Regions from separate parts of the Lentibacillus sp. genome, predicted to be linked through region 1. Evidence: riboswitches for the same ligand, from Rfam matches in the RefSeq annotation. Region 1 holds a riboswitch; each other region holds the start of a gene.
The links. A riboswitch is a leader RNA that binds a small molecule or an ion and turns the genes downstream of it on or off. The one in region 1 is predicted to bind S-adenosylmethionine.
Positions count from the first base shown of each region.

Region 1 (8,297 bases):
CCATCAATGCGGCCATCGAATCATGGGAACCGGGGATTTGCAAAATATCCTCGCCTACAATTAATTCCTTAAACTGAGCTGCCAATTCTTCTTGTGTTGATGAAGGATCAACAATCCATGCCATATGCTTTCTTCCTCCCTTTTTACTTAACGAAAAGATCTACAAATTCATGAACCGCCATTACGGTAAGTTTCTGGTAATCAAAACTTGCCCTTTCAATTTCCCGCTGCTGTTTCTTTGCATACGCTGCAGAAAGATTGAAAGAATACTTTTTCCGCAATTCAGGCATTGCCTCTTCCCTTCTGAATCGATGACCCAGCGGATACTCTACTTCCACATTATCTGTTGTTGTACCGTCTTTAAAGTGAATTTGTACTGCATTTGCAATTGAACGTTTTTCCGGATCCAGATAATCTTCCGTATATGCTTTGTTTTCAGTCAGTACCATCTTGTCACGCAATGTATCGATCATTGAATTTGCGGCTGCCTCTGCTTCATAATCTTCTGCTGTCACATTGCCGTTCATCAGTCCGACTGCTGTAATGTACTGGATGCAATGATCACGGTCTGCAGGGTTATACAATGGTCCTTTTTTATCGATAATCCGGATAGCAGACTCATGGGTCGTGATGCTTATTTGATCAATGTCATCCAAACGGTCTTTCACTTCCGGATGAAGCTGTACCGCAGCCTCCGCAGCTGTTTGTGCATGAAACTCAGCAGGGTATGCCACTTTAAATAAAACATTCTCCATAACATAGCTGTCGAATGGCTGGCTTATCGTTAATTCCTGCTTATTAAAAAGCACATCCTGAAAACCCCAGCCGGGTGCACTTAACGCTGTCGCATAGCCCATCTCACCCTGAACAGCCATCATTGCCAAACGAACGCCTCTGCTGGTGGCATCCCCGGCAGCCCATGATTTTCTTGAACCAGTGTTTGGTGCATGGCGATAGGTGCGCAAGCTGGAATTATCAATCCACGCGTTTGACAAGGCATTCATGATTTCTTCCTTGCTTCCGCCGAGCATTTTGGCAACAACAGCTGTCGTCGCTATCTTCACATACAGCACATGGTCAAGTCCCACACGATTCAAACTGTTTTCCAACGCAAGAATACCTTGAATTTCATGTGCCTTAATCATCGCCTCCAGCACGTCGCGAATCTCTACCGGCTGCTCGCCATTGCGGATGCGTTTTCTGCTGAGATAATCTGCCACAGCAAGAATGCCACCTAAGTTATCTGACGGGTGTCCCCACTCCGCAGCAAGCCATGTATCATTATAATCAAGCCAGCGAATCATCGCGCCAATATTAAATGCCCCTTGTACAGGGTCAAGCACATGGGGAGTACCTGGCACCCGTGTCCCATCAGGAACCATCGTGCCGGGAACAATTGGCCCCAAAAGCTTTGTGCATTCCGGATAATCCAATGCAAGAATTCCGCAGCCAAGTGTATCTAACAGCACATAATGTGCAGTTGAAAAAGCTTCCTCACTCGTAATTTCTTTGTATAAGACATAATCTGCTATTTCTTCCAATACCGCATCGACTTTCTGTTGATCTTTTACCTTTTCCATTGTCAACGTCCTTTCTGTTTCCATATAGAAGTTGTATTTATAAGACTGTTTCGTAAACTTCATTCCAATTCTTTTCCGGTATATTTCACCCGCGGCCGGAACAGGCGGTTGTTGTCATGCTGTTCAATAATATGTGCACACAGGCCGGCAGCTCTGGAACTGAAAAAGATTGGTGTATATAACGGAATTGGAACACCAAGCATCCAATATACTGGTGCAGCATAATAGTCAAGATTCGGGTACAACCCTTTTTCTTCTTTCATAATATGTTCACCGGCTTCGCACATTTCAAGCAGCGTTGTGTCTCCTTTCATATCACAAAGCTGTTTCAGAGATTCTTTCATCACCAATGCACGCGGGTCCATTCTGTTCATATATACCCGGTGTCCAAAGCCCATGATTTTCTCTTTTTTCTCCAGTTTGGTTTTCATTAATTGTTCAAAACCGGAAACCGAATCCGTCTCCTTCAGCATGCGCATCACAGCTTCATTCGCACCGCCATGCAAATTCCCTTTCAGTGAAGCGACCGCACCGGACAATGCACCGTACATGTCTGAGTTAGTCGATGCAATCACCCTTGACGTAAATGTTGAGTTCGGCATTTCATGTTCACTGTACAGCAACAGGGAGCTGTCAAAAATTTTCGACTGGAAATCTGTCGGTTCTTTCCCCGTAATCATATACAAAAAGTTCGCACTGTATGACAGCTCCGGATCCGGCTTTACCGGGGCCTTTCCGTTAAGAATGCGATAGCTGTTTACCGTTATTGCCGGCAATTGGCCCAATAGTTCATAAGCACGTTCTTTATTCACAGAAATTGAGCGGTCATCAATCTTATCATCATATCCGGCCAGCACGGATATTGCAGTACGCTGTCCATCCATGGCGTGCATATTTTCCGGAAGCATCTCCAGCACTTCCATCACATTTTCTGGAATATCATAATGCGCCTTCAGTTTTTTCTCCAGCTTCTCTCTTTCCCGGTCATCGGGCAGTGACCCTTCCAACAGCAGATAAACCATATCTGCATAGGTCTTTCCCTGTGATAAATCAATCAAGTCATGCCCTCTTATATTAATCTTTTCCCGTTCTGTATCCAATAGGGAAATACCCGTCTCACAAGCAACAACACCCTTTAACCCCGGAACAAACGTTTCTTCTGTTTTCATAGTCATCCCCTTTGCAATAATGAGTTCTTCATAATGAAAACCTTTTCACTCCGCATTCTTGTTGTTCCTGTGTACATGGTTCATAATCTGTAACACTATTATAAAGTTGAATTTACAATTATAAAAATATATAATTTCAATAATTAAACATAAATTTTTTTAATATCAGAAATAAAGGGATGAATGTTGTTGAAATATCAAAACTGGGAAATGCTTGATGTTCTGTATTCAACCGGAAATATCACACAAACTGCTAAACATTTATTTTTATCACAGCCGACATTAACAACACGCATAAAGAGTCTTGAAGAACATTATGGTGTGCAGCTGATCATTCGAAAACAGCGGGGAATCACGTTCACACCAGAAGGAGAAGAACTTGCGCTTCATGCAAGAAAAATGCTCCGGGAGCAGACAAGAATTGAGGAAAAGCTGAATAATATGAAACAGGAGGTAACAGGAACATTACGGGTGGGTGCGTCAAACTTTTTCGCTTTGAATAAAATGCCAAAAATACTGCGGCTTTTTAAACAAACTTACCCAAACGTGGAATTCCAGGTTGTTACCGGCTGGAGCAGCGAAATACACCGGCGGATCCTCAATCATGATGTGCATATCAGTTTCATCAAAGGCGACTACAATTGGAATGACCAGAAAGAATTGCTCTATGAAGAAGAAGTATGCATTGCATCACCATGGAAATTTGAATGGGACAATCTCCCGAAAATGCCGCGTATTGATTATCATACAGACGAGAAGATGAAAAATATTGCGGATAATTGGTGGTACAGCAACTACAAAGAACATCCCAACATTAATATTCAGGTAAACCAGGTGGAAACATGCAAAGAAATGGTGATCAATGGCCTGGGATATGCAATTATAGCAAATCTCGTCGTACGCCCGTATCCCGATCTTGTCATTAAAACATTAAATCATCCAGCAGGAAATCCGATAACGCGCAAAACCTGGATGTATTATCATGAAGACTCCCTCCAAATGAACATCGTTAAAGCCTTTGTCCAATTTATAAAAATGCTTGATGTGAAAGAGTTGTAACTGGACGAGGGCTCTCGTCCAGCCACCCCATCGTCATCAATAGCCATTTTTCATAAAATATTTATTAATTTTTTCGTCCGATATAGATCTCGTTTTCCAAGTTCATTTCGATTATAGGGTGAAGGCATGATATTTTTAATCTAATATCTATTTCTATAAAATCGGTTCTTACTTTTTGTGATTTCTCATAAGACGTACACGAATAACATAGCTAAAATATGTAGCCATTAAACCTAAATCCGGCCGATATTGCCGATAAGGCCGCCAAACGATCACGAGCCCTTCATTGAAAAATTCATGATGCGAATCAATTCTCAGATTTTTATAGTATTGAAACCTCCGCTCATTCTGGCTGAAAAGCTCATCAAACGATATTCTGTTTTTATTCATTCTCGTATCTCCCCTCGACCAAACAGGCCGGCTTTATATTACTATCGTGCTGAAAGCTGACATGGTGGCAAAATTACTTCAAACCACTTTCTGGGAGGTGATGATGCACCGATAGCATATTTATATATTAGAACTAAGGTCCCAGATTGTAAAGCGTTTCCATGGAATATTTTACAAATTTAAAAAATCCAATTAGTCAGTTTTTCTGTCTAATTGGATACTTCTATTTTATTCTTGACACACTGTTTAATTAGCTGTATTGTAAATGACAATATCATAATTGAATTTTGATTTTCTTATCCAGAGAGGTGGAGGGACTGGCCCTGCGAAACCTCAGCAACAGACATTTGTCCTGTGCTAATTCCAGAAGCGTCATGCTGAAGATAAGAAGAGTAATGGCAATAAATCCTCTTCTTATTTTAAGAAGGGGATTTTTTATATTTATAAACACCATTATAAGGAGGTAACATGATGAAGCGCAGTTTGGAAGAACGTTTGCAGGATGGGACCGTTATTGCGGGAGAAGGATATTTATTTGAGCTGGAACGAAGAGGCTACCTGCAGGCCGGCTCATTTGTTCCGGAAGTGGCACTGGATAATCCTGAGGCACTTAAACAGACATACAGGGATTATATGAATGCTGGTTCAGATGTCGTATTAGCTTTTACATATAATGCACATCGGGAAAAAATGCGTATTATCGGTAAAGAAGAATTGCTTGAGCCTTTAAACAGAAATGCGATTCGCCTGGCAAAAGAGGTTGCCAAGGAGCATCCTACAGAGGAAGCGTTGGTAGCCGGCAATATTTCCAACACAAATCTTTTTGATCCGGAAAATGCGGAATCAAAGGAACAAGTGAGAAGTATCTTTGCCGAAATGATCAAATGGTGCAAGGAAGAAGGCGTTGACTTCATAAATGGGGAGACATTCTATTATCATGAAGAGGCACAAATCGCATTGGAGGAAATCCGTAAGCAAGGGCTGCCGGCAGTTATTACATTGGGGCTGATGGGCGAAAATATTTTGCGGGACGGTTATACGGTTGATGAGTCTTGTAAACGACTCTCTGAAAAAGGTGCATTGGTTGTTGGCATGAATTGTTTTCGCGGGCCTGATACCATGCAGCCATACCTCGCTGACATACGAAAAAATGTGGAAGGCTATGTAGGCGGGTTGCCGATTCCTTATCGCACAACAAACGAGAATCCAACATTTTTTAACTTGCCTGATGGCGGATGCAGCTGCCATTTACCATTAGAAACAACTTTTCCAACTGCATTAGATCCACTGTACCATAACCGGTATGAGTTAGCTGAATGGGCAAAAGAGGCAAAAGATATTGGTATAAACTATATTGGTTTATGCTGCGGGGCATCACCAGCCATGCTGCGTGCCATCGCTGAAGCAACAGGTGTGGAAGCGATCAACTCGAAGTACTCCCCCGATATGGCGAAACACTTTTTGTTCGGAAAAGATAAAACACTTAAGGAGCATAACCTGAATTACCGGTCGAAAGCATAATGGCAAACGACATTGTTCATATTTTCTTTTTTGATAGGATTTGAGGCTCCCGATCGATTTCCGCGTGCCGCCGCGCGATTTTGTACCAACCTCGAGCGATTTTCTGGGACTGTCGATCGATTTGACGCGCCTGTCGATCGATTTGGGAGTAAATGTTAAAAGCCTTTTAAAAAAAGAGAGGGGGGTACTGTGAACCCACTCTCTATTTTTTAACCAAAAACCAGCCGTTCTTTAAATTTTCCCGGTTATAATAAAACCGCTCATCATCCTCATACCGGAGCACGTTGCCTCCTGCAGCTTCAACAATCGCCTGTCCGGCGCCGGTGTCCCACTCCATCGTCGGAGCATAACGCGGGTAATAGTCGGCTTTTCCTTCAGCAACGAGGCAAAATTTCAGCGAGCTGCCGGCCGACACAACATCGACTTCATTTTCCCGGCGAATGCCGTCAATAAATGCTTCGGTTTCTTCAGACATATGGGAGCGGCTCGCCACCACATTAACAACGTCGCCCTGCTCGGCAAACGGCAAACGGACACTCTGCGCAACCAGGGTCTCATCGCCGGTCACGTCTGCCTGCGACGCCTGCTCCAATTTAAACGCACCCAGACCCTCTTTGCCAAAGTAGAACGTATCCAATGCCGGAGCATAAATTACACCTGCAACGGGATACTGCCCTTCAATTAACGCAATGTTGACAGTGAATTCCCCGTTTTTCTTAATAAATTCCTTTGTGCCGTCCAACGGGTCAACGAGGAAAAATGCCGGCCAATCCTTGCGATCGTCATAAGGGATTTCGCTGCCTTCCTCGCTCAACACAGGAACCTCCGAATACGCTTCCTGCAGACCGCGTACAATCGAATGATGGGCACGCTGGTCAGCCTCCGTCAACGGCGAATCATCATCTTTCGTTTCAACATCAAAATCCTTCTTATACACATCCAAAATTTCCCGTCCGGCGTCCAATGAAATCTGCAGCAGTTTCGTTAAACTCACGTCAGCCATTATTCCAAATATCCTTTCGCTTTCAAATAAGACACAATCGTCTCAACCGATTCCTCAAGGCTCTGCTTATCCGTATCGACCGTGACCTCCGGATTGACCGGCGCTTCATACGGTGCATCGATTCCGGTAAATCCTTTGATCTCGCCGGCGCGTGCTTTCTTATACAGCCCTTTTGGATCACGGGATTCACACGTTTCTACACTCGCATCAACAAATATCTCGATAAATTCGCCGTCTTCCATTAGTTCGCGAACATCATCACGGTCTTCGCGATATGGTGAAATAAATGCTGATAATGTGAATAATCCAGCCTCCACCATCAGTTTGGAAACCTCGCCTATACGGCGGATATTTTCTTTGCGGTCTTCCGGACTGAAGCCGAGGTTTTTATTCAACCCATGGCGGATGTTGTCACCATCAAGACGATACGTCCGCACACCCTGGTTGTACAATTCTTTCTCCAGTTCGACCGAAATAGTTGATTTGCCGGATCCGGACAGGCCGGTGAACCAAATGACAGCACTTTTATGGTTGTTCAGCTGCCGCCGGTTTTCTTTCGTTACTTTTGAGTCATGCCATACGATGTTTTCTGATTTAGCCATCAACTTTTCCTCCTAAAATAAGTTTGGGACGGGGTATCTGACCCCGTGTCCCACTAAAACCATACATTATAAATTATCAAAACAGATGTGATCATTACTAATAGACTGAGCGGGAGTCCGACTTTCACGTAATCGGTAAATTTATAGCCGCCGGGACCGTATACGATCAGATTCGTCTGATAACCGATTGGTGTAATGAAACTTGCCGAAGCGGCGATTGCAATCACGACAGCAAATCCCATCGGCTCATACCCGAGCGTCTGCGCCATTTCAATTCCGATTGGGAGCATTAACACTGCTGCTGCGCTGTTGGTGACCAGTTCGGTAAACATATTGGTCAGAATATAGACCATAAACAGAATGGCCACAAGTCCTAACGGCTCGCCGAACTGCAGCAGGCCTTCCGCCATCCATTCGGCCAGCCCGGTCTTCCGCATGGCGACACCGATTCCCAGCGCACTGGCAATCAAGAGCAGCACGTTAAAGTGAACATACGTTTTGGCATCTTCAGGCGCAATAACTTTTGATCCCAGGAATATCATCACAGCCAGTGCCATCGCTTTAAACATGCTCAGCCATCCCAATGTCACCGTCATAATCAGCCCGAGCAGCACAACGATGGAAAACCAGCCTTTTGCAGGACTCTGATTCAAGGTAGCCGGTGTATCCAATGACGATACGACAAAAAAATCATTCGACTGCTGATATTTTTCCACAAAATCAGCACCGGCCAGCAGCAATAACGAGTCTCCGGGTCTCAATACGATATCCCCGACTTTGCTCTTGATCCGTTCATTATTCCGGTGCACTGCAATGACGCCTGCATCATAGCGTGAACGAAACTGTGACTGTTTAATCGACTTGGACAAAAGTGATGACTGGTCGGACACAACGGCTTCCACCAGGTTGGTCGTCCCGTTTTTCAAATCATCCAGATCAATATTTGTGCCTGTTTCCAGCTGCAAACCTTTAA
Region 1 is NZ_DATGTT010000041.1:8,058-16,354, reverse strand. Features, by position in the region: gene prpB (methylisocitrate lyase) at 1-124, opposite strand, end outside; gene VK097_RS06075 (bifunctional 2-methylcitrate dehydratase/aconitate hydratase) at 144-1,580, opposite strand; gene mmgD (citrate synthase) at 1,640-2,749, opposite strand; gene VK097_RS06065 (LysR family transcriptional regulator) at 2,933-3,808, shown strand; gene VK097_RS06060 (hypothetical protein) at 3,977-4,198, opposite strand; SAM riboswitch class I at 4,492-4,588, shown strand; gene VK097_RS06055 (homocysteine S-methyltransferase family protein) at 4,670-5,719, shown strand; gene cysQ (3'(2'),5'-bisphosphate nucleotidase CysQ) at 5,922-6,722, opposite strand; gene cysC (adenylyl-sulfate kinase) at 6,722-7,324, opposite strand; gene VK097_RS06040 (SLC13 family permease) at 7,378-8,297, opposite strand, start outside.

Region 2 (8,297 bases), on a different contig from region 1:
TTTGGCATGCAGAAAACCTTTTTGATAAATATAGGCTTCAGCTCCCGCATTCAGCAAATCACCTATATATGACAGTGTTGCCCAGTAGACAAACGGATGATCGGGTTTATTCGGAATCATCACTTTTACATCAACACCCGATAATGAAGCAATACGCAGCGCATCCTGCAAGCTGTCATCCGGAATGAAATAAGGCGTCTGGATGTACACATATTTTTTTGCCGACATAATCATTTTAATATAGCCATTCTTAATCTGCTCCCAGTCGGAGTCCGGGCCGCTTGAAACAATCTGCACACCGGTATCCCCACATTTTTCGCTGGCATAATAGCGGTCTTCATATACAATATTGTGCCGGGACGCTTGGTTCCAGTCCATAATAAACCTGGTCTGCATGTTGGCCACCGCATCACCGCAAATACGCAAATGGGTGTCGCGCCAATAGCCGAACTTTTTACTGTACCCCAGATATTCATCACCGATATTAAACCCGCCGATATAGCCGATTTTCCCGTCAATAATTGCTAACTTCCGGTGGTTGCGGTAGTTAATCTTGAGGTTGATTTTCGGAATCTTCGCCGGAAAAAATGATTCAATTTCAACACCTGCCTGGCGCATGCGGCGAACAAACTTTCTGCTGATTCTTCTTGACCCCATGTCGTCATACAGGACACGCACCTCCACCCCTTGTCTGACTTTTCGGATGAGTACATCTGACATTCGTTTACCCAGCCGGTCATGGCGCAGGATATAGTATAACAAATGAATATGATCTGTCGCCTGCTCCATATCCTGAATGAGTGCGTCAAACTTTTCCTTGCCGTCTGTATAGATGTCCACACTGTTATCTTGTGTCAAAATCGCATCATCATTGCTCAGATGCAAGTAGTACAGTTCTTTATACTCGGCCAGTTTCGGATTTTTGTAATGAAAATTACCTTTTTTCAGCGCACGCAGTTGTTCCTGTACAGCGAACTTCACCCCTAATTTCACTTTAGTGTCCCAAGTAAAAATACGCTGTCCGCTGATCCGTCTCCCAAAAATCAAATACAAAAGGAAGCCGGCTATAGGGATAAAAAGCAGGACCATCAGCCAGGCCCACGTTGCCGTTGCATCTTTCCGCTCCAGAAAAATGATGGCTAAGGCCAGCGCAATGTTTAAACCAATGACGACTTCCAAAAGGATTGACCAAAGTCCCACACGTAAAACCTCTCTTTGCGAAAACGAGTCATTTCACCTTATCATAGCATAATTTTCCTTCATGCGTTAATCTGTTGTTAAATCGCTTTGAAAAAATTGAGATCAGAGCATTTACTCCGGGTTATAACAAAAGGAGGGCTTTACGTGTCAGCTAAACGGGCACTGATCATTGGGGGATCCGGCATGCTGAAAGGTGTTTCCCGCTGGTTCAATGAAATGGATTATACGGTCTATATCATCGGGCGTGACAGACGAAAATTGGAAAATGTCCGGATTGAAAGCAAGCATCCGGAAAACAGTTATGGTATATCAGTTGATTATCGAGACAGCGAACAGCTGAAACAACAACTGACTAGCGTTTTAGCAGCCGATGGGGTCCCGGATATCGTTGTCAGTTGGATTCACTCGACAGCACCAAATGCACTATCCGATATTTTGAACGTCATACAGGATTATCATGCAAATAATTCATGGCATTTGTTTCATGTTCAGAGCAGTGCACGTTTTTGGATTAAAGAAAACACGCCTGTACCGAAAAAATGTCTGTACAGGCGTGTCTATCTGGGATTTATTGTGGAAAGTAACCACTCAAGATGGCTCACACACGAAGAAATTTCAGATGGCGTCATTCAAGCAATCAAATCGGATAAAGACGAGACGGTTGTCGGGACACTCGAGCCTTGGGATAAACGGCCATAATTATAGCCGATCCAGCGCCTGCTCCAAGTCTTCCCAGACGTCTTCCCATTCTTCAAGCCCGACCGATAACCGGATAAGCTGGTCGGTTATTCCCATTTCCTGCCTGGATGCTTCCGGAACGACCGAGTGGGTCATCGTTGCCGGATGCTGAATCAACGTCTCGGCATCCCCCAGACTGACGGCAATTTTGATAAAGCCGAGATTATTCAGCATGTTCTGCGCATCCTTTTTTGTGCCGTTTATCTCAAAGGAAATGAGACCGCCGCCGCGTTTCATTTGGTTTTGCCGAATGCGGTAATCAGGATGGTCACTGTCATCCGGATATAGAACACGGCTCACTTTTGGATGGCTGTTCAACTTTGCATAGATCTTTTCTGCATTGTCAGAGTGCCGGTCAACCCGGATCGGGAGAGTTTTCAGGCCTCTGATCAGGAGCCACGCATCAAGCGGTGACATGATGCCACCCATATCTTTCTGTGTCGTCATCTGCACGTTATCCAGGAAATCCTTCTTCCCGACAGCGACCCCGGCTATGACATCACCATGTCCGCCAATGTATTTGGTCGCACTGTGAATAACGACATCACAGCCAAGTTCAAGCGGGCGCTGCAAATACGGTGAGGCGAATGTGTTATCGACCACAACCGGTATGCCATGTTCATGTGCCACCTCTGCAACCATTTCCAGATCAATCAGTTTCATTGTCGGATTAATCGGTGTCTCAACATAAATGCAAGCCGTTTCCGGCCGGATTAATGCCCGCACCTCATCCTTTGTTTCCATCATTGAAAAATCGTGTTCAATGTTATATTTTTCTTTCATCATACTTATTAAACCAAATGTACAGCCGTATAAACCCGCCGAACATAGAATATGATCGTTTGCTTTCGTCAGTGCAACCAGAACCGCCGAAACTGCGGCCATCCCTGACGCAAATGCCAATCCTCGCTCTCCCTTTTCCAGGGCAGCCATTTTTTCCTCGAGAACTTTGACGGTCGGATTGCCAAGCCTTGAATACATATAGCCATCTTCCTCACCGGCAAAACGGCGCTCCCCTTCCTCCGCGGTTCTGAATGTAAACGTGGATGTCTGGAACAGCGGTGTGGTAAGACTCCCCAGCACATCGGACGGATCATAACCGTCATGAATAGCGGATGTTTCGAAGTATTTATGATTTTTCGTCATTGATAATCCCCCTATAAATTGAAATTTCATCCAGCGCAGCGCTTTTTCACGCTGAATGATAGTTGAACGCAATCGGACCTGTACAGGCAACTTCTCGCGCCATTAAGAATTTTACTGTCTTTATCATTTTATTGCGGGACAGCTGACTGTCTGTAAAGGCAGGATAAAACTGCTATACTATTATTTTATTGCATTCTGAACAATTTTGAAAGCGTTTCCTCTAAAAGAGCAGTGCAGGCTGATTGCTTTTTTATAGAATAGGATCTAAACTTGGATTATTTACATAATTCAGCACCATTACATAAAGGAGGCACACCATGAACCAGGAAAATAAAGCAGGTATTCTATATGCCGTCAGCGCCTATTTTTTATGGGGGTTTTTGCCAATTTACTGGAAACTGCTCAATGACACATCCCCTGATGAAATATTAGCTCACCGCATTCTCTGGTCATTTATTTTTATGCTTGTCATCGTTTTCGCTGTGCGGAAATGGAAACCGTTCGTCCAGGAATTTAAAACAATCATAAAAAATAAGAAACAATTGATTGGCATTACGCTTGCCTCTTTTGTTATCAGTTTGAACTGGCTCACCTTTATCTGGGCCGTCAATAATGATCATGTCATCCAGACAAGTCTCGGCTATTACATCAACCCGCTTGTCAGTATCTTATTGGGGATGATTGTGTTAAAAGAATCGCTGACAAGACGGCAGCTGTTCGCATTTATTCTGGCCGGAGTCGGAGTCGTCAATCTCACCTTCAGCTATGGTGTATTTCCATGGGTAGCGCTGGTGCTGGCGTTCAGCTTCGCCATTTATGGTCTTTTGAAAAAGACGGTCGATATCAGTGCCATGTTCGGACTAACCATCGAAACCATGATCGTTTCACCCATTGCCCTTATTTATCTGCTTTTCATACCGGATAGTTCCATAGAACCGGATATCATGTTTTCCACTACAGGCCCATTATTGATTGGAGCTGGCGTGGCAACTGCTGTTCCGCTTCTCCTGTTCGCAACTGGTGCAAGAAAGATTCCATTATCGATGGTCGGATTTTTGCAGTATATTGCACCAACCATCATCCTGATTCTCGGTGTGTTTGTTTATAAGGAAACTTTCTCCACTGCACATCTGACTTCTTTTGCATTGATCTGGGCAGCTCTCATTATTTACATGGCTTCTGCCCATCCAAAATCGATTCGCCGGCAGGAAAAAAGCTAGATTGTTTTCAAAAAGATTATTGTTTTTTTACAAATTTTATAAACTGCGATGTAGTGACAGAGTTGATTTCCGCTTCGGGCAGCTGCTTTCCGCGGGCAACGCTTCAGCTTCCTCGGAAGCAAAGACGGCTTCCCGCTCAGATCTTAGCCGCCCGCTTTCCCGCAGGAGACAACTGCCCTCCGCTCCAATCAACCATCATAATAGAACCCATAATGATTAGAAGCGAAATATCTCCAAACCAGCGAAGGAAAAATACGGAGACTCCAGCGGGAGGAAAGGCATCGGTGAGACCCCGCAGAACTGAGTTCGAGGAGGCTCACCAGCCGACCGCGGAAAGCGACGAGCGAAACATCCACCGAGTAATCTGCGAGTTACGAGGAGTGCTGCTTCACCAAAGTTCTTGCAACACGACGAGCACCAAGTGTTTTTCCGAAGCGGTATTATTGCACTCACACATCTTTTCATAGCACGTCGCAGTTTATATCAACTCCGATGAAAAAGGAGGCTTATGCAAAAGCAGCAACAATCTTTACTAAAAGAGTTAAAAATTCAAAAAATACTTGACTAATAGACTGAACCATGTATATAATGTTCATTAAATTAATAACATTTGAATCTCTTATCAAGAGCGGTGGAGGGATAGGCCCTGCGAAGCCCGGCAACCATCGAGGCAAGTCACTTTGCCTTGAAAGGTGCTAAATCCTACAGATCAGGCGGGATCTGGAAGATAAGGGGAGGACCGGTTACATAAACAACCCTCTTCTCTTATGAAGGGGGTTTTTGTTTCATCCCTCCAACCGCTTATCTTCACTGAATACAGAAATACACCATTACTTAAGGAGGAATTTTTCATGACCAATTTTCATCTTCCCAACCAGGAAACACAACTGCTTCACGGAGGTCAGGAGCCAGATCCGACAACCGGATCCCGGGCGGTTCCAATCTATCAGACAACTTCCTATGTGTTCCGGGATACCGAACACGCTCAAAATCTATTCGGACTTGCGGAGCCAGGCAACATCTATACCCGTATTATGAACCCGACCAATGATGCGTTTGAACAGCGAATGGCCCTTCTCGAAGATGGTGTTGCAGCCGTTGCCACTTCATCCGGAATGGCCGCTATCACCTTGTCCATTTTGAACCTTGCCGGCAGCGGTGATGAAATTATCGCTGACAGTAATCTGTACGGCGGCACATACAATTTATTTGCTAACACATTGCCTAAATATGGTATTAATGTAAAACTTGTCGACGGCACAGACCATGATGCCATCAAAAATGCGATTACCGATAAAACAAAAGCAATATTTGGTGAAATCATTACCAATCCAAGTTTGAACGTATTGGATCTTGAGGTACTCGCCGGGATCGCACATGATCATGATATCCCGCTTATTATTGACAATACGTTTGCAACACCATACGGCACAAAACCACTTTCCTGGGGAGCTGACATTGTTGTCCATTCCGCCACTAAGTGGATCGGGGGGCACGGTACCGCGATTGGAGGCGTCGTTGTTGATGGTGGTCGTTTCAACTGGGGCAACGGGAACTTTCCTGGGTTTACCGAGCCAGATGAAAGCTATAACGGCCTGCGCTATGTCGATGTCGGACCAGCTGCGTTTGCTACGAAATTGCGTGTCCAGCTGCTGCGGGATATCGGTGCCAGTCTGAGCCCGCAAAATGCATTCCTGCTGCTGCAAGGCCTTGAAACGCTCCATCTGCGCGTTGAACGTCACAATCAAAATGCTGAAGTAGTGGCAGACTATCTGAAAAATCATCCCGCCGTCGAATGGGTTAACTATCCGGGGCTGGAAGAACACCCTTCCCACAACTTAGCGGATAAATATTTGCAAAACGGTTACGGATCAATCATCACATTCGGCATTAAAGGCGGGCGTGAAGCAGGCAGGAAATTAATCGACAGCGTTAATCTTTGGTCACACGTTGCCAACGTCGGGGATGCAAAATCACTGATTATCCACCCGGCATCCACCACCCACCAGCAGCTTGGCACCGAGGACCTAAAAAAAAGCGGTGTAACCGAAGAATTAGTTCGTCTGTCAATCGGGCTGGAATCAACAAAAGACACGCTGGCCGATCTTGATCATGCGATTGCAAAGGCAACCGGTAAAGCACCAACCATTGAACCGACCGAAGAAGATGCCATTAACTGGCTGCTCGCTTCGCCGTTTGACCGTGCGAATGGCGGCATACGCCAAAAAACAATTGCTGTATTCGGGCTGGATTCAACGGACAGTTCAGTTTACCAAAGTGCAAAACGGCTGCAGCAGCTCGGATTTCAAATTGTTTCAATCAATCCGTCAGAAAAAACGATTTTAACTGATAAGACGTTTGATCAAATAAACAACGTCCCATTAACGGTTGATGCCGTTCTGACCAATGATCAGGCACTTCCGGCAGACTTAACCAAACAGTTGAACGAGAAAAACACCCGTATTGTTTGGGCGGAAAACCCTGCTGCAGTCCGGACACCGGAGAACGTGCAGACTGCCGGGATAACCGTTATTTCAGACAAAAATGCTTACGAGGAAGCCGTAAGTATCCGGAAAAACGGCGTCCGAAAAGCACCAGCGAACGTCCAGGCTTAAAAACTGTTTATAAAACTGCAACTTAAAAATTCGCCTTCGATTGAAGGCGAATTTTTTAAGTTTAAATATGATATATAGTGGGGATTAGCCAAGCGTAATCATGGTATAATAAAATAAAACTACATAGCGGTGTATTCACTATATGTCAGTTGAACATAATCGGACATTTACGAGCAGCCAGCCGCTGTTTTCAGTGGTTTACCGAACATTATATGTGAATTAAATGTACTGGAAAGCCTGACACTTGCAAATTAAAGCATTACATATATATGATGAACCCAGCCAGCACCACAAGAATAACTTACAATAGGTGTGAAATCATGAATAAAAGACTATACACGCTCATTATTTTGGGCATACTGCTTATTGGCATAACACTCTTTCTCGTCGTGGATCCGCCGGAAAATTCCAAGAACGTATCCACTGATAACAATGAACAGCAGGAACAGAAAGAAGATACCAAAGACACTGCCGACAAAGAAGAAAAAACATCCCAGGACGATAATCAGACGTCTGCGGAAACAACCGGAAAGCCGATGACAAATCTGCAGGACATATTCAGTGAAGCCGTCCAACGTACCATTAACTTTTTTTCCAATCGGGAAGCAAACGTTACGGCTCTTGGTGATTCATTGACCCAAGGTGTCGGTGATAATGTTGTGGATGGCGGTTATGTCGGTATTTTGGACAATACAATTAATCGAAACAATCAGCTGGTGACATTTGATAATTACGGCAAACGCGGAAATCGATCGGATCAGCTTCTAAAACGGCTTGAGAAACCAAAGGTAACTCAGTCCGTTGAAGAAGCTGATATCGTCCTGATTACTATCGGGGCTAATGATATTATGCAGGTCGTTAAAGAAAATTTCACCGATTTGAAGATTAATGATTTCACACCGGCAAAAGAAGCATACGAAGATAACTTACAGGAAATTCTTGATAAAATAAACACTTTGAATGATAACGCTGAGATTTATTTAATCGGTATATATAATCCTTTCATGCATTACTTTCCGAATATAAAAGAACTGAGCATGATTGTCGAGGACTGGAATAAAACCAGCCGGCGCATAACAGAGCAATATGATCATGCGACATTCATACCGATCGCGGACTTATTCAAAAGCGGGGATAAAGAATTGTTTGCGGAGGATAATTTTCATCCGAGCCATCAGGGGTACCAACTTTTTGCCAGACGTGTATTGAAATATGTAACAGAACAATAGGGGGGCGGACACTGTGCCGAAACATAAAAAGAAAAGAAACACATGGAAATGCATTTTCTTCTGGCTCCTTGGTTTTAACGTGCTGGTACTCCTCTGCATCCTGGCGCTTATTTTCTGGCCAGTATCTGAAACAGAGACACCGACACCGT
Region 2 is NZ_DATGTT010000001.1:788-9,084, forward strand. Features, by position in the region: gene cls (cardiolipin synthase) at 1-1,200, opposite strand, end outside; gene VK097_RS00015 (short-chain dehydrogenase) at 1,345-1,899, shown strand; gene megL (methionine gamma-lyase) at 1,900-3,084, opposite strand; gene rarD (EamA family transporter RarD) at 3,402-4,304, shown strand; SAM riboswitch class I at 4,921-5,038, shown strand; gene VK097_RS00030 (PLP-dependent aspartate aminotransferase family protein) at 5,156-6,919, shown strand; gene VK097_RS00035 (SGNH/GDSL hydrolase family protein) at 7,240-8,148, shown strand; gene VK097_RS00040 (YpmS family protein) at 8,162-8,297, shown strand, end outside.
Region 2: another riboswitch for S-adenosylmethionine. It lies ahead of VK097_RS00030 (PLP-dependent aspartate aminotransferase family protein); the one in region 1 lies ahead of VK097_RS06055 (homocysteine S-methyltransferase family protein).

Region 3 (8,297 bases), on a different contig from region 1:
AGAAGATTGAGCGTGTCACTTCAGCTAATTTAATGTTCGATGCTTCACTGCCGGATCCGCAGGCTGATACAGTGATAAGCAGCAGACTTGAAAATAAAGCAATAAAGAAACGCTTTTTCATCAATATTCGTCCCTTTCGCATAATAATAGTGTTATGTCAACATAGTTTATGCGCCCAGAAACAATGTGTGAATGCCCATATAAGTGCGTGTTCAAACAAAAAACCGGCCCCCAATAATGAGACCGGCTGTCAGCATAGAGCTGCCGATATTTTCCTTCATATGTTAAATCCTTTGGGATGAGGAAACTGTAAATTAAGATGGCTTTCAATCAGCCCTTGTAAATCGGACCTGCATTCCGGATTTCTTCACTTGCGTGGTTGAATTTGCTGAAGTTTTCGTGAAATTTCATCGCCAAGGCTTTTGCTTCAGCATCATACGCTTCTTTATCAGCCCAGGTATTCCGGGGTACAAGCACTTCATCCGGGACACCGGGTACATGCATTGGTGCTTCAAGTCCGAAAATATCGTCCGTAACGGTTTCGATATTGTTCAGTTCACCTTCCAATGCGGAATGCACCATGGCACGGGTGTAAGAAAGTTTCATACGCTGCCCGACACCATATGATCCACCGGTCCAGCCGGTGTTGACAAGAAAGACACTGGAATTGTACTGGTCAATTTTTTCACCGAGCATTTCAGCATATGTTGCTGGAGCCAGCGGCAGGAATGGCGAACCAAAACAAGCCGAAAAAGTTGCTTGCGGCTGTGTCACGCCTCGTTCCGTACCGGCAAGTTTGCTCGTATAGCCGCTCAGGAAATGATACATGGCCTGTTCTTTGGTCAGTCTGCTGATTGGCGGCAGTGTACCGGAGGCATCAGCCGTCAGGAAAATAATCGTATTCGGATGACCGGCTATACTCGGCGACACGATATTGTCAATATTTTCGAGCGGATAGGCTGCACGCGTATTCTCTGTCAGTGATGTGTCGTCATAGTCCGGTTCACGGGATGATTCATCAAGGATGACGTTTTCCAGCACAGAGCCAAAGCGGATTGCGTTGTAAATCTGCGGTTCTTTTTTCTGCGACAGGTTGATACACTTGGCATAGCATCCGCCTTCAATGTTGAAGACACCATTTGAACTCCACCCGTGTTCATCGTCACCGATCAGACGGCGATAAGGGTCTGCTGAAAGGGTTGTTTTGCCTGTTCCGGAAAGCCCGAAGAATAATGCAACATCACCTTCCTGACCGACGTTTGCCGAGCAGTGCATAGACAAAATATTGTTTTGCGGCAGAATATAGTTCATGACGGAAAAAATTGATTTTTTGATTTCACCGGCATATTGGGTTCCACCGATCAGGACAATCCGTTTTTTAAATGAAACAAGAATAAATGTTTCGGAATTCGTGCCATCTACTGCCGGATCTGCCTTGTATGTTGGTGCGTAGATAACGGTGAAATCGGATTGATGCGCAGCAAACTCTTCATCTGTAGGTGTGATAAACAGCTGCCGGGCAAATAAATTGTGCCATGCATATTCATTGATCACCTCAATTGGCAGACGATGGTTCGGATCGGCACCAGCGAACCCTCTGAAATGAAAAAGCTCATTTTTGTCGTGCAAATAAGCGGTAACCTTTCTGAAAAGGTTATCGAAGGATTCTTCATCGATAGGGCGGTTGACATCACCCCATTCAATAAAGTCTTCACAAATATCGTCCTGCACAATGAATTTATCCTTTGGCGAACGACCGGTATACATCCCTGTAGAGGCGCAGACTGCACCGGTGGCACTCAAAGTCGCTTCGTTCCGTTCAAGGATTTTCTCGACCAATGTTGGTACTGCAAGGTTCGTCTGTATATTAGAATGAGTCAGCAATTCTTTCGTTACAAGTGCATCTTCTTTTGTTTTCATTTTTGATACCTGCCTTTTAGTAAATTCAATCGAAACTCGACTTGATGACTTAATTTGATATTAGTATAACACATTCCGTAAATTAGTCCATACTATTTTATTAATTAATTATATGAAATTTTCATGTGAATGTTGTCTGTGCTCATGAAAACAGTTGACATCGCATACGCTTTTCGGTACCATTATTTGCGAGCGGATACTCTCTTATTCAGAGTTGGTGGAGGGACAGACCCGATGAAGCCCGGCAACCATCACGCAATGTGAAAAGGTGCTAATCTGGTGCAAGGATCATTCCTTGAACAATAAGAGCGAAAGGCCTCAGGTTCCTTTCCTCTTGATGCAGGAAAGGTTTTTTTGTTTTTAAAGGATGTTCAAAAAGTCCGGTTACAATGGCACATTGAATTTCTCGTTGTTATCCTCCTTTTTGAACACGTACTTTCAGAAGTTAAATGATTGTAAAATACACTGAAAAAGAGTTCCGTACCACAGATTTAAGGGAGGATATGGCCACATGGCTGTAAAACGTCGTTTGTTCACATCTGAATCAGTGACGGAAGGTCATCCTGATAAAATTTGTGATCAGATTTCAGATGCGATACTGGATGAAATACTAGCAAAAGATCCAAATGCAAGGGTTGCGTGTGAAACAACTGTTACGACAGGGATGGTACTTGTAGCGGGAGAGATCACAACAACGACATATGTGGATATTCCATCGATTGTCAGGCAGACCATTAAAGACATCGGCTATACCCGGGCAAAATACGGCTTTGATGCTGAAACATGTGCCGTTCTTACGGCGATTGATGAACAATCACCTGACATTGCCGGCGGAGTTGATACAGCTTTGGAAGAACGTCAGGGAAAAATGAGCGATGAAGAAATTGCTTCGATTGGTGCAGGTGACCAGGGATTGATGTTCGGCTTTGCCTGCAACGAAACAGAAGAGCTGATGCCGCTGCCGATTTCGCTGTCACATAAACTGGCAAAACGGCTTGCAGATGTCCGGAAAGAGGGCGTCTTGGATTATCTGCGGCCTGACGGGAAAACACAAGTGACAGTCGAATATGATGAACATGATATCCCGGTACGCGTTGATACGATCGTTATTTCAACCCAGCATCACCAGGAAGCATCGGCAGAACAAATTGAGAAAGACATGATTGAGCATGTTATTCGACCGACTGTACCGGCAAATCTTCTGGATGAAACAACGAAATACATCATTAATCCGACAGGCAGGTTTGTTATCGGCGGACCACAGGGCGATGCCGGAATGACTGGAAGAAAAGTTATTGTTGACACATATGGCGGCTATGCCCGTCACGGCGGTGGTGCATTCAGCGGCAAGGATTATACAAAAGTCGATCGCTCCGCCGCATATGCAGCACGTTATGTTGCCAAAAATATTGTAGCTGCTGAACTGGCCAAAACATGTGAAGTCCAGCTGGCCTATGCAATTGGCGTAGCTGAACCGGTATCAATTTCCGTTGATACATTCGGTACGGGTAGTGTCAGTGAAGATGAACTCGCAAAGGCAATCCGGAAAGTGTTTGACCTCCGTCCGGCCGGTATTATCCGGATGCTTGATTTGAAAAAGCCAATCTTTAAAAATACTGCTGCATACGGTCATTTTGGCAGAACAGATACGCTGTTCCCGTGGGAAAAGACAGATAAGCTTGAAGAACTTCAGGCATTGGTGCATGAGGGATGATAAGGAATCTAAAAAAGTGCGGGCGAAACCGCATTTTTTTTCGTCATCAGCCAGGAAATTCTTGTCAAAACTGAAACTATAAAGAAGGGGATCGTCAGCTATCTACGACCCGAGGGGTGTCTGAAAATAAGTATATATCAGAAATGATAATTTCTTTAAAAAACAATTCCAACCATCTATATACTATTTAATTATGGTATAATTTTTTAATGGTTCTAAAGAGGTATGAAAGAGAAAGAGGGGGATAAATTATGTGTGGTTTTATCGGTATGCTCCGAAATAATCCCATAGCACCAAATGATCAGCAGCAAAACAATTTTAAAAATCAAAACAATGTGATGTTTCAAAGAGGACCTGATGATGAAGGGTATTACCATGATGAATATGTTTCGTTCGGATTCAGGCGGCTGAGCATCATTGATATTGACAGCGGTGCACAGCCGTTAAGTTATAATGATGATAAAATTTGGCTTATCTTTAATGGTGAAATCTATAATTATATTGAGCTGCGCAATGATTTAATGGAACAGGGCTTCAGTTTTACCATAGAATCGGATGCGGAAGTGATTGCTGCATTATTTGCAAAGCACAAAGAGCAGGCATTTCGACATTTGCGCGGCATGTTCTCTATCCTATTGTGGGACAAACAAGAGGAAACAATGTATGGCGCACGTGATCCGTTTGGCATTAAGCCTTTATTTTACCGGGAAACAAAAGACGGAACAGTGTTCGCCTCAGAAAAAAAGAGTTTGACATTAATGATGGAAAATGAAGCGGTCGCCCCGGAAGCGCTGCAGCATTACCTGAGTTTTCAATATGTTCCGGAGCCTTTGACGATGACAGAGGGAATCAAAAAAGCTGAAGCTGGTCATTATTTTGTGAAAAAACCGGCTCAGCCCATTTCTTTCCACCGCTATTGGCACGCGACGTTCACCCCGGTACTGATGGAAAAGCAGAACTGGATCAACCGCATTCAGGATGTCATGTATGATTCGGTGAAAGTGCATATGCGCAGTGATGTGCCGGTCGGTTCATTTTTATCCGGCGGTATCGATTCGACGCTTATAGTAGCAATGGCCAAAGAATTCAACCCGAATATCAAGACATTTTCGGTCGGGTTTGAACGCGAAGGCTATTCGGAAGTCGATGTCGCAAAAGAAACCGCCGATAAACTGGAAGTCGAAAATATATCATATATTATTTCACCTCAGGAATTTGTAGAGAAACTTCCGAAAATCATGTGGCATATGGACGATCCTCTGGCAGATCCGGCGTGCATCCCGCTGTATTTCGTATCACGCGAGGCGCGTAAACATGTAACGGTCACACTCTCTGGCGAAGGATCTGATGAGTTGTTCGGCGGATACAACATTTATCGTGAACCGGAATCATTGAAAATGTTTCAGTCGATACCGGGTCCGGCGAAAAATCTTCTGGCAAGGGTAGCTGAGACGATCCCTGAAGGTGTTCGCGGCAAAAGCTTTCTTGAACGCGGTACAACCCCATTGCGTGAGCGTTATATCGGGAATGCCAAAATATTTGAGGAGCAGGAGAAAGAGGGTCTGTTGAAAGGCTGGAAGCAGGAATTAGGATATCAGCAAATAACGGCGGGTCTGTTTGACTATGTCAGTGATTATCCGCTTGTAGGCCAGATGCAGTATGTTGATATCCACACATGGCTTCGCGGCGATATTTTATTAAAAGCGGATCGAATGACAATGGCAAATTCGCTTGAACTTCGTGTTCCATTTTTGGATAAGGAAGTATTCCGGGTAGCCAGTGGCATACCTGTTGATATGAAGATTGCCAATGGCACTACGAAAAGTATTTTGCGTGAAGCTTCCCGCGGGATTATTCCGGACCACGTGCTGGACCGGAAAAAACTTGGCTTCCCTGTGCCAATCCGTCACTGGCTGAAGAGTGAGCTGCACGACTGGGCGAAAAAGCTGATTCATGAAAGCGAGACCGATCATCTGCTGTACAAGTCATATGTTCTGGATTTGCTTGAAGCCCATTGTCAGGGTAAAGGAGATTATAGCCGTAAACTATGGACGGTTCTCATGTTTATGCTGTGGCATCAAATTTTTGTGGAGAAGAAATTTGATACGAATGAATTGAGCCAGCCCGATCCGGGGGTTGCATCAGTTATACCGGAAGCGTAAAAATCATAAAGTTTAAAAGCAGGCGATGGCGGCGTTGAGCCGTTATCGCCTGCTTTTCGAGCACTAAGATCAATCAGTCAAACCGGCGGCTGCTGATTCATTTTATAGTACTGGCCTTTTTCCATATATGTTTTATAGACGCGCTCCATCTCCTGATAGTCTTCGTCGGTCAATTCCCTGACCACTTTGGCGGGTCTGCCTAATGCGAGCGAGCGCGGCGGAATTTTCTTGCCCGGCGGTACAAGGCTTCCGGCGCCGATAAACGCATGCTCCCCGACTTCGGCACCATCGAGGATGATGGAACCCATGCCGATCAGGGCGTGCTCGCGGACCGTGCATCCATGGAGTGTCACCTGATGGCCGGCGGTGACATAATCTTCTACCGTTACCGGCAAGTCCGGGCTTTGGTGAACAAGGGATAAATCCTGAATGTTGACACCTTTACCGATTTTTGTCGGTGCCACATCTCCCCGGATGACGGTTTTGAACCATATGCTTGATTGTTCACCGATTGTCACATCACCAATGACATCGGCGTCATCTGCTATAAAAGCGGAGCGATGAATGTCGGGCTGTTTGTTTTTATATGGCTGAATCATTTGAATCCCCCTTTAAAATATGGTGATATATACAGTATAGCAAATTTTTCTGATTTGAAGTGTTTGTTCAAAAAGAGGATAAAAAGACCGAGAAGTTCGAGGCGGCGTAGTTTTGGCGGGCGGAATGTATGCATTTAAATTCATGAGCAGCACAAAAACAAGCCAACAAAGAATTTCGACGTGTCATTTTTACCGGACTATTTGAACAATTTCTTGAATCGATTGATCGGAGGAATGGGTGTTGGCATACAGCATACCCAAAACACCATTTACATTAATGGCGGAAGTTTACCGTAAAATCTTTCCATTGGTTAATGCGGAACTCGACTTTTGGCAGAAACGTGCTGGTGAAATACCTGATGAAGAATTGCGGCAGCAGGCACTGGCAAGTATTGATTCAAAGCGATTCCATTGTCTGGGCGGAGCAGTATATGCCTTGCTGGCCGGCTGCAGATGGCAGGAGGCAATCCGTTTTATTGTCGCCTACCAGACAATCAGTGACTATTTGGACAACCTGTGCGACCGGAGCACGTCGCTGGATCCGAATGATTTTCGACTGCTCCACGAAGCAATGTCCGATGCGCTCAGCAGGAAAAAACCAATTCAGCATTATTACGCGCTGCGTTCAGAACAGAGGGATGGTGAATATTTAGCCGATCTGGTCCGGACATGCCAAAAAACAATGCGGCATTTGGATGCCTTTGGTATTATCCGGGAACATTTACAGGAACTCGAGAACCTGTATGGGGATTTGCAGGTACATAAACATGTGAAATTGGAAGAGCGGGTCCCAAGGCTCGTTGGCTGGTATGAGGCCAATACCGATGACTCGCCGCTGTATTGGTATGAATATTCTGCGGCTTCAGGATCGACACTGGGGATATTTTGTCTTGTCTCTTATGCATTAGGCGGAAAAATGACGGTTGCACTGGCTAATAAAATTACTGACAGCTACTTTCCGTTTATGCAGGGATTGCATATACTGTTGGATTATTATATTGATCAGGAAGAGGACAGACGTGAAGATGATTTAAATTTCTGCAGTTTCTATGATAGCCTGGAACTGATGAGAAAACGACTTATTTACTTTATCAAACAGGCGGATTCGCATGTGCAGCAGCTGCCGAACCGCCGTTTTCATGAGATGATACATCATGGCCTTGTCGGACTTTATCTTGGGGATCCAAAAGTGAAAGAGCTTGAAAACGGACTGGAAACAACCGATGAATTATTGCGGATAAGCGGATACAAAGCGCGCTTTTTTCATTGGAATACAAAACTTTATCACCGAATGACTAAAACCCGGACCTAAAATCCGGGTTTGATTGTATTAGTGCGTGTTCAAAGCCAACGAAGATATTCGAAGTCTCATTTTTATCGGACTTTTTGAACAACTTCTCTATTAATTCTTTTTTTGAATGGCCAGTATGAACGGCGGATCATTCTTCTGGTTGATAAAACCATAGTACAGGACGTGGTACTGTTTTTGGTCTAAAAGGCGCACATAGCGCATCAGCTGTTCTCGCTCCAGATCCCCGCCTTCGTGCCCGTGGTACACCACGAGGACAACAATGCCGTTTTGCTTAAGGTGTGAGAGGATGCCTTCGATCGCTAATATTGTTGTCTCACTCCGGGTAATGACGGATTTGTCGCTGCCCGGGAGATAACCCAGGTTAAAAATTGCGCCGCCCAGCCTGGTTAATTTATCAATCGGTATATGATGCACGAAATTGCTGTGGCTATCCTTAATAACCGTTGTGTTCGTTCTGTTGTTTTGGTCAAGGCGGTACTTGGTATTGGCTATTGCCTGCTCCTGAATATCAAATCCGAATACGTGCCCGCTCTCACCGACAAGCCGGCTGAGGAAAAGCGTGTCGTGTCCGTTTCCGCAAGTTGCGTCAA
Region 3 is NZ_DATGTT010000053.1:4,634-12,930, reverse strand. Features, by position in the region: gene VK097_RS09745 (ABC transporter substrate-binding protein) at 1-121, opposite strand, end outside; gene pckA (phosphoenolpyruvate carboxykinase (ATP)) at 331-1,920, opposite strand; SAM riboswitch class I at 2,122-2,229, shown strand; gene metK (methionine adenosyltransferase) at 2,432-3,634, shown strand; gene asnB (asparagine synthase (glutamine-hydrolyzing)) at 3,886-5,796, shown strand; gene VK097_RS09725 (gamma carbonic anhydrase) at 5,874-6,395, opposite strand; gene VK097_RS09720 (tetraprenyl-beta-curcumene synthase family protein) at 6,637-7,707, shown strand; gene mnmM (tRNA 5-(aminomethyl)-2-thiouridylate-methyltransferase MnmM) at 7,798-8,297, opposite strand, start outside.
Region 3: another riboswitch for S-adenosylmethionine. It lies ahead of metK (methionine adenosyltransferase); the one in region 1 lies ahead of VK097_RS06055 (homocysteine S-methyltransferase family protein).

Region 4 (8,297 bases), on a different contig from region 1:
CGATGCGGATTGCCGGATACAAATCTGAAGTTCTGGTCATTGGCGGTGTCCAGGAGGAAGATGACGTTGTGCTGCTGAGACCGGATGAACCGGTTGCGAATGGTACGCGGATATCGTAGTGAGTGATTGAATGGGGGAGGAGGCGTTCGATGCCGACGTGGAATTCGCCAAAGTTCACAGGAAATTCGCTGGAGTTCACAATTAAATCGCCAAAGTTCACAATTAGTCCAATCAATACAAGTAACCTTGGAAAGGAAGTCAGACATGGAGCTGACATTAAAAAATCAATCAACAAGTAAAGGTACGTCCATTTCATGACGATGATTTTACTGCGATACAGCAGTTGAATCATGCTGAGGGGTATGCTGAGGTTGATTCTACTTGGTTCCATAAAAAAACATCATCCAAAACGTCTCCATAATCATTTCAGAATGGATATGGGGACGTTTTTTGATAGCAACTTTAAAATATTCCAACATTCCTGCTATAATAGAAATAACTGAATGGAGGATCGACATGCGGATTAAAATCACAAGTGTATTTGTAGAAAATCAGGAGAAAGCCTTGCAATTTTATACGGAAGTTCTTGGGTTCCAGAAAAAAATGGATATGCCGGCAGGGGACTTTAAATGGCTGACCGTTGTATCGCCGGAAGAGCCGGATGGGGTTGAACTGCTCCTGGAGCCAAATGAAAACGATGCGGCAAAGGCTTATCAAAAAGCGATTTATGAACAGGGAATCCCAATCACATCATTTGTCGTTGATGACATTAATAAGGAATATGATCGCTTGAAGGAGCACGATGTGGAATTTTCGATGGAGCCGACTGAAGCAGGACCTGTCACATTTGCGATTTTTGATGATACGTGCGGCAACCTGATTCAAATCTCACAGGCCCGCTAAAGTGAAACTTCATTCAGTGGTGCGCTTTGCCGCCACTGAATGTTAGTTGAGCCGAATCGGACATTTCCTGGCAGTTGAATTCCCGACTAATCTTCTTTGTTTTCACCTCATCGTCATGAAGAGGGGGTCTTACTGCCAGTTACATGCGGAGTAAAGGATAAGGCAAAAACAATAGGGGGAATGTATTTATGGAGGGGACACAAACGAACACAAAACTGGTGGAGGAATTGCAGCAAGTTTTGGCAAAAGATCGTGTTACCACGAATCAGACGATGCTGGAGCAGCACAGCTCGGATGAATCATATCACACACCGCATTTGCCGGATATTGTTGTGTTTCCGGAAAATGCAGATGAAGTGAGTGAAACGGTTAAACTGGCAAATAAGTACGAAATACCTGTTGTGCCATATGGCTACGGGTCCAGTCTTGAGGCCAATGTCATCCCGGAGCACGGTGGGATTGTGATTGATTTTGCCAACATGAACAAAGTGCTGGAAGTTCGCGAGGATGATTTTCTTGTGAAGGTGCAGCCTGGTGTCACCCGGTCGCAGCTGGACAAAGAGTTAAAAAAGTACGGCCTGTTTTTCACAGTTGACCCCGGTGCAGATGCAACGCTTGGGGGCATGGCATCGACCAACGCGAGCGGGACAACTTCGGTCAAATATGGCATTATGCGGGACAATGTGCGTGATATGGAAGTTGTACTGGCAGATGGCACCATTATACATACCGGCAGCATGGCGGCAAAATCGTCGTCCGGCTACAACTTGAACGGACTTTTTATCGGTTCGGAAGGGACACTTGGCTGTTTTACCGAGCTGACACTGAAAGTCATCGGGATTCCCGAGCATATTATGGCTGCCAGAGCGGAATTTACCAGTGTGGATGATGCAGTTGATGCTGTCATCGCCATCATGCAAGCCGGTATTCCAATTGCCCGTGTGGAATTGGTCGATGAAGAATCGATTAAGCAAATGAACCGGTATAGTGAAACAGATTATAGTGAAGTACCGACATTATTTTTGGAACTGCACGGTAATGAAGCAGGCCTGAAGCATGATATTGCGTTCATGGAGGAAATCGTCAGTGACATGCGCTGCCGGCAGATTGAATTCGAAACGGAAACCGCCGGACGTAACAAACTGTGGGAGGCCCGGCATAATGCAGCCTATGCATTCATTCATAATCACCCGGGCAGAAAACAAATGGTCACCGATGTCTGTGTGCCGATATCCGAATTGGCCGGTGCGGTTAAAGATGCAAGAGTAGCCATTGGCGAATCAGGGCTTTCCGGCGGCATTGTCGGACATGTTGGTGACGGGAACTATCATATTCTGCTGATGCTTGACCCGGACAATCCGGATGATATTGAGCGTGCCAACCAGGTGAACGAACGGATTGTCGGTTACGCACTCGAGCGCGGCGGTACCTGCACCGGCGAACATGGTGTCGGCACAGGCAAACAGAAATATCAGAAACGTGAACACGGTGAGGCGCTCGGTGTCATGCGCAAAATTAAGCAGGCACTCGATCCTGAAGATCTTTTGAATCCTGGAAAAATAATTGAGTGAAGCGGAAACACCTTGGCACTGCCAAAGTTCCCGCTAATACTCGATCGAAATGGACACTAATGTGAAGTGCGGCGTAGTAAGCTCATCCCGCAATTCGAAAGTGATTTGTATCAATTTTCTTCATAATTTGGTAAACTAAAAGGGACAAAAGCCAGCCGGCGAAAGAATGGTGGTGATTCAGAATGGGCTCTTTACTTGCCGATTATGCGTGGTATGAACTGGTTAGCCCCGTTACTCTGGTGACGGCGGTGCTGCTTTGTTATTGGTATGGAAAAACAATTATCAGATCACCTCACTATAACGTGACAAGTAAGCATAAGACTTATTTTTTCTCAGCAGTCATTTTATTCTATCTTGTGGAAGGGTCACCATTTGCTCTGGCTGCTGATGATTATTTGGTCAGTGCGCTGGTATTTCAGTTGTCTACGATGGCCTTTATTGTGGCGCCGCTATTTATTCTGAGTTTCCCGAAAGCATATCTGAAAATCTTTTTCTGGCGTCACAAACGGTCAAAAATTGCCAAATTCTTATTTGCGCATCCATGGCCGCTGGCGGTCGTATTCAATGGCCTTGTCACGGTATTCCTTATCCCGTCGGTTTTTAATGCCGTTACTGGAAATGCGCTGCTGCAGTTTCTCTATGAGGTATTGCTCGTGACATTCGCACTTCTTACATGGTGGATCATCATTCAGCCATCGAGGGAAATATCCGATCATAGCTATTTCATGCGTGTGGCCTATGTATTTTTCACCGCATTGTTTTTAATGCCGATTGGTATTTTCCTGTTGGTCATACAGGATCCGATGTATACCTCCTACACAGCGGTTTCCGGCGAACTGCTTCCTGCATTGACAGCTGTTTATGATCAGCAGCTGGCAGGCGGTGTGCTGAAATTTCTGCAGTTGTCCAGTTACTCGGTCGCTCTGTTTTACCTGTTGAAAATGTGGGGGTTGCAGGAGGAAGAAAACGAAGGAAAAGTGGATGACGATACGCGTGTTGTTCAAGGTGTCGTCATTAAATTGAATGAGCGCAACAGACGAAATAAAGGGAAAAAACGATAAATTATACACTTGCCAAACTTTGACAAACAATTACTCAATGAAATTCCAATTATAGGCGGAACAGTTTAGCGGCAATTTTATGGGAGCAAAAAACAGCTCGCAGAAATCATCTGCAAGCTGTTTTTTCGTTATCCCCAAACTTCTTTTGCCACATCCACAATGAATTTCAGCTTTGCCCATTGCTGTTCTTCACTCAGTTCGTTGCCGTGATGGGTGGAAGCAAAGCCGCATTGCGGACTCAGACACAGCTGGTTCAACTGGACATATTCTGATGCTGTTTTGATGCGGTCAACCACGTCTTTATTGTCTTCCAATGCGCCCGTTTTCGATGTCACCACACCGAGCACAACACGCGGCCCATCTTCCGGAATGTATTTGAGTGGGTTGAATCCCCCTGAACGCTCGTCATCATATTCAAGGAAAAATCCATCTACTTTACCCTTCGCAAACAGTTTTGGGGCAATACGGTCATAACTGCCTTCAAATGCCCATGTTGAGCGGTAATTGCCGCGGCAAAGATGTACCGTAACGGTTAAATCGTCCGGTTTCTTCGCAAGGCTTTCATTCAGGACTCGGACAGCCAAATCAATCAGAAAATCCCGGGCATCACCGGAGTCCTCATTCCAAGGCACGCTGTCTGCCGCAAGTCCTGCAATATATACATCATCCAACTGCAGGTAGCGAAGACCCGCGTCGTAAAACGCCTGAACCGCATCCTGGTATGTTTGGATGATATCTTCAGCATATTTCTCCAGATCCGGGTAAATATCAGGGTTTCTGATCCCATCATTAAAAAACATATTCGGACTTGGGATGGCAAATTTTACGGAAGATCTTCCGTCCACGATATCAATCAAATCTTTGACATCTCCAAGAAACGGATGGTCCGGATTGAAGGAAATGTCACCCGAATTCCGGACATTATATTTTTCCGATTCTTGGCCCTGAAATGCATAACCGTGTTCAGGAACATAGCCTTCAAACCCGTTCAGATGCTCCATGAAATCAAGATGGAACCATGTCCGTCGGAACTCACCGTCAGTTACAGCCTGCAACCCCGCTTCAATTTGCTTGTCAACAACCCGTTTGATTTCTTCGTTTTCCACCTCACGTAACCGGTTGGCGGAAATCGTGCCGTTTTGAAATTCACTTCTAGCTTCATGCAGCCGGTCAGGGCGCAGCAGACTTCCAACGTGGTCTGCACGGAATGGTGCTTTTGTTACAGTTTGAGTCATTGTCATACCCTCTTTCTGTTAAAATTTGGTTTTGGATACAAGGTGATTGATAACCGAATCAATAACGGAAACGTAAAAAACCTCTTCAGATAAGAAGAGGTTTGAAATTCATCATCACTCTTCTTATCTGTAAGCATTACGCCTTCTGGAATTAGCACAGTCATAGACCGATGCTGAGGCTTCAAAGGGCCAGTCCCTCCGCCTCTCTGGATAAGAATGTTTTAATTCAATTATGAGATTAATGAACAGATTACACCAGTTATATTTGAATGTCAAGAAGGAATTTTCAAAAAAAGAAGTCAGGTGGTTATGTTACAATAATCTATACTTACTGATATTTAACGAGGACAATACAAGTGTTATTAGAATTAATTGATGATAAAAGCCAATGTTTTAAGTGTTATAAAAAGAGGGGTTCCATGGTCTATGCTTACATCATGATGCTTTTTGTGGTGATTTTTTATGCGGGGAATATTCTAACGGGAAGGGCGATTAATGAGCTGCCGCCATTCACGATTGCGTTTTTCCGTCTGGCGGTGGCGTTTATCGTTACACTGCCTTTAGGTCTGCGCAGCGCCTGGCGATATCGTCATAAGTTTTTGAAATATAAAAAACCGTTTTTGATCATGACATTAACAGGGATTACGTTTTTCAATACGTTCATTTATAGTGCGCTGCAGTTTACAACGTCTGCGAATGTGTCCGTTCTGGAAGCGGTTATTCCGGTTGCAACGGTTGTCCTGAGTGCCATCCTTTTAAAGGAAAGACTCCGTAACGTGCAATTATTAGGGGTGCTTATATCTTTGTTGGGTGCTGTTTGGGTCGTGCTGGATGGCAACATTTTCTCGCTCGCAGCTATGAACTGGAATATCGGCGATGCCATTATGATCGGTGCAATTATATCATGGGCGGTCTATTCCATTCTGGTAAATAAATATATGCATTTGTTCCCGCAATTCGGAGCTCTTTTCGTCATGAGCGGTATTTCAGCAGTTGTGCTGCTGCCCATTGTTATGGTTGAATGGTTTATCACAGGAGTGCCAACTGAATTAAAGATTCCGTCAAACATGTTAGGACTGACTTATCTCGGCATTTTTCCATCGTTTATAGCACTCATTTTTTATAATCGTGCTGTGGGGAAGCTTGGTGCTTCACAAGCTTCAATATTTTTAAACTTTCTGCCGGTGGTCACGATGATCGGAGCATATCTTTGGCTCGATGAAACGATCACATTGATGAAGATTGCTGGTGCTTTGGTCGTCATTTCCGGTGTTATTTTGACGACAAAAAAACGTAAGGAAATGACCGAATCAAACATACGGCAAGCCGTTAACGAAATAGATTAAAATCTTACAGTTTACATAAACTAACAGAACGACTGAGAGTGATACAGGAGTGAAGTTATGGCGCTAAACGGAGAGATCGTTTCCGGAGAATTTGACTCGAGGGCTCAAGCATTTATACTGCAAAAGGTGAAGCATTTCTCTACCGAAACAATCCTTAGCAAAAAGCAGCTGAATGCACTTTTCGATTATTTGACTGAAAACAGACGCGAAGAGGACGGACAAGTTCTGACGTTATATGATCAAGTGCTCGTCCGTCTGAATCAGGAGGAAGTTGAGCAATTTATAAATGACCTTGATACCATCAAGTCCCGGTTTCAGTAATTCTGATTTAATATACAAGTCATTTGTCCGGATTCAGGGATCATCCAGTGAGCTCAAAGTCCCTGTTGCTTTTATACATGTTTAAAAGTTTGTCAAGTTGCTGACTGCACCTTATTGTTTTTTGATCTGTTAAGCCATATGTCAATCCCGCTTCAATCATTTCCTTTTGTTTGGCCAGGATAGCCATTTCCAACCCCGATTGTTGCGGTTTTGCTTCAAAAACTTTCATATATATCCACCTTTCATAATATGTAAAATTATCGGGACCTTTGACTTAAAAACGCGCACAAAAACTATTATGTCCATTACTGATATCAAACGCAATAGATTCTACAAACAAAGTCAAAACATTACATAATGCGACATAATTTATCAGAAAGGGAGATTGAATTAGATTTAAAAAAGGGCGGGAATGCGAGTCATGATCAATTTTTGTAGGCAGATGTAGTTTCAGGTGTTCCAGACAATACAAATCCCCGATCCTAACAAGCTTCCCGTCGTATATGAAAGGCGAAAAAGAGGGTCCGCGATGAATTGGAGGATGGACCGCATTCTTGTGTTGACAGCGGGGCAGGCGGAGGAAAAGGCGTTCAGGAAGTGCTGCAAACTTCAACTCAGCTGTCCCATTCTCCCAGCACGTCGCCGATTTCTCTTGAATGAATGACCTCATCGGCATATTTGTTAAGGTCAGTCGGATCCCGGTTGACAATCACCAGCCTGGCACCATTTTCCTTGGCGATCAACGGAAACTGATTGGCCGGTGTGACACTCAATGAGGATCCCAGCACAATAAACAGATCAGCTTTTTCTGACTCAGCCAGCGCAAATTGGAAAGCGTCCTGTGGAAGCATTTCCCCGAACAGTGTGATCGAAGGCCGCAAAATGCCGTCGCATTCGCAATAGTATTCCTGATTGACGTATTCCTCACTGTTGTATTCTTTCCCGCACGACTGGCAGTGCAATTTAGTTAGGGTGCCATGCAGTTCGGCAACATTTTGATTGCCTGCTTCCTGGTGGAAACCATCGACATTTTGCGTAATGATCGACTGGACAAGTCCTTGCTTTTCCCATTCTGCTAAAATCTGGTGCCCTTTATGCGGCTTATAATCCTTTACACTTTGCACCCGCGTCCGGTAAAAGTCGATGAAAGCCTCAACATTATTGTTCAATGCATCGGTACTGGCAATTTTGCTTGGATCTTTCTGATTCCACAATCCCTGATTGGCCGAGCGGAAATCAGGCAGACCGCTTTCCGTAGACATGCCGGCACCGGTAAAAACAACCGTATGATTCGATTCGTTCAGCCAATGTTTCATGAGTTATACCTCCTTGTGATTGACCTCATATGAAAAATGTATCACGTATTATGTGTTCTCACAATTAAATGATTCCCATTCTAAATGGTTTTGACAGTCATTTCCATCGCCTGCTCTTAGCAGGGTTTTACTTCTTCCGCTTTTCTTTCTGATCAATATGAATGGTAGGCGGTTGATAATCCTTGGTAGCACGGATATCTTCATTGGATGCCCGCATAAAAGACCAGGCCAGGAGCCCCATAATAAACAGAACTGGGAACCCGGCGACGATACTGGCTGTTTGTAATGTCTGTAAATCACCGACATACATAAGAACCAATGGCATCAGACAAAGTGTAAAAGCCCAGAACAATCGATTCCACCGCAATGGTTCTTTTTGAACTTTCCTTTGCACAACCGCTGCAAGAATATAGGAAGAAGAATCAAACGTTGTTGCAAGAAATACGATGGCCAGTATAGTAAATAGAGTCACCATAATCCCAGCCATTGGCAATTGATCCAAAATAGCAATAATGGCAGCTTGCGGGCTCGTTTCATTCATGTA
Region 4 is NZ_DATGTT010000005.1:31,172-39,468, forward strand. Features, by position in the region: gene csaA (chaperone CsaA) at 1-119, shown strand, start outside; gene VK097_RS00660 (hypothetical protein) at 150-299, shown strand; gene VK097_RS00665 (VOC family protein) at 517-903, shown strand; gene VK097_RS00670 (FAD-binding oxidoreductase) at 1,092-2,474, shown strand; gene VK097_RS00675 (cytochrome c oxidase assembly protein) at 2,657-3,535, shown strand; gene VK097_RS00680 (5-methyltetrahydropteroyltriglutamate--homocysteine S-methyltransferase) at 3,664-4,770, opposite strand; SAM riboswitch class I at 4,891-4,987, opposite strand; gene VK097_RS00685 (DMT family transporter) at 5,190-6,116, shown strand; gene VK097_RS00690 (hypothetical protein) at 6,174-6,437, shown strand; gene VK097_RS00695 (aspartyl-phosphate phosphatase Spo0E family protein) at 6,478-6,666, opposite strand; gene VK097_RS00700 (NAD-dependent protein deacylase) at 7,052-7,753, opposite strand; gene VK097_RS00705 (BCCT family transporter) at 7,881-8,297, opposite strand, start outside.
Region 4: another riboswitch for S-adenosylmethionine. It lies ahead of VK097_RS00680 (5-methyltetrahydropteroyltriglutamate--homocysteine S-methyltransferase); the one in region 1 lies ahead of VK097_RS06055 (homocysteine S-methyltransferase family protein).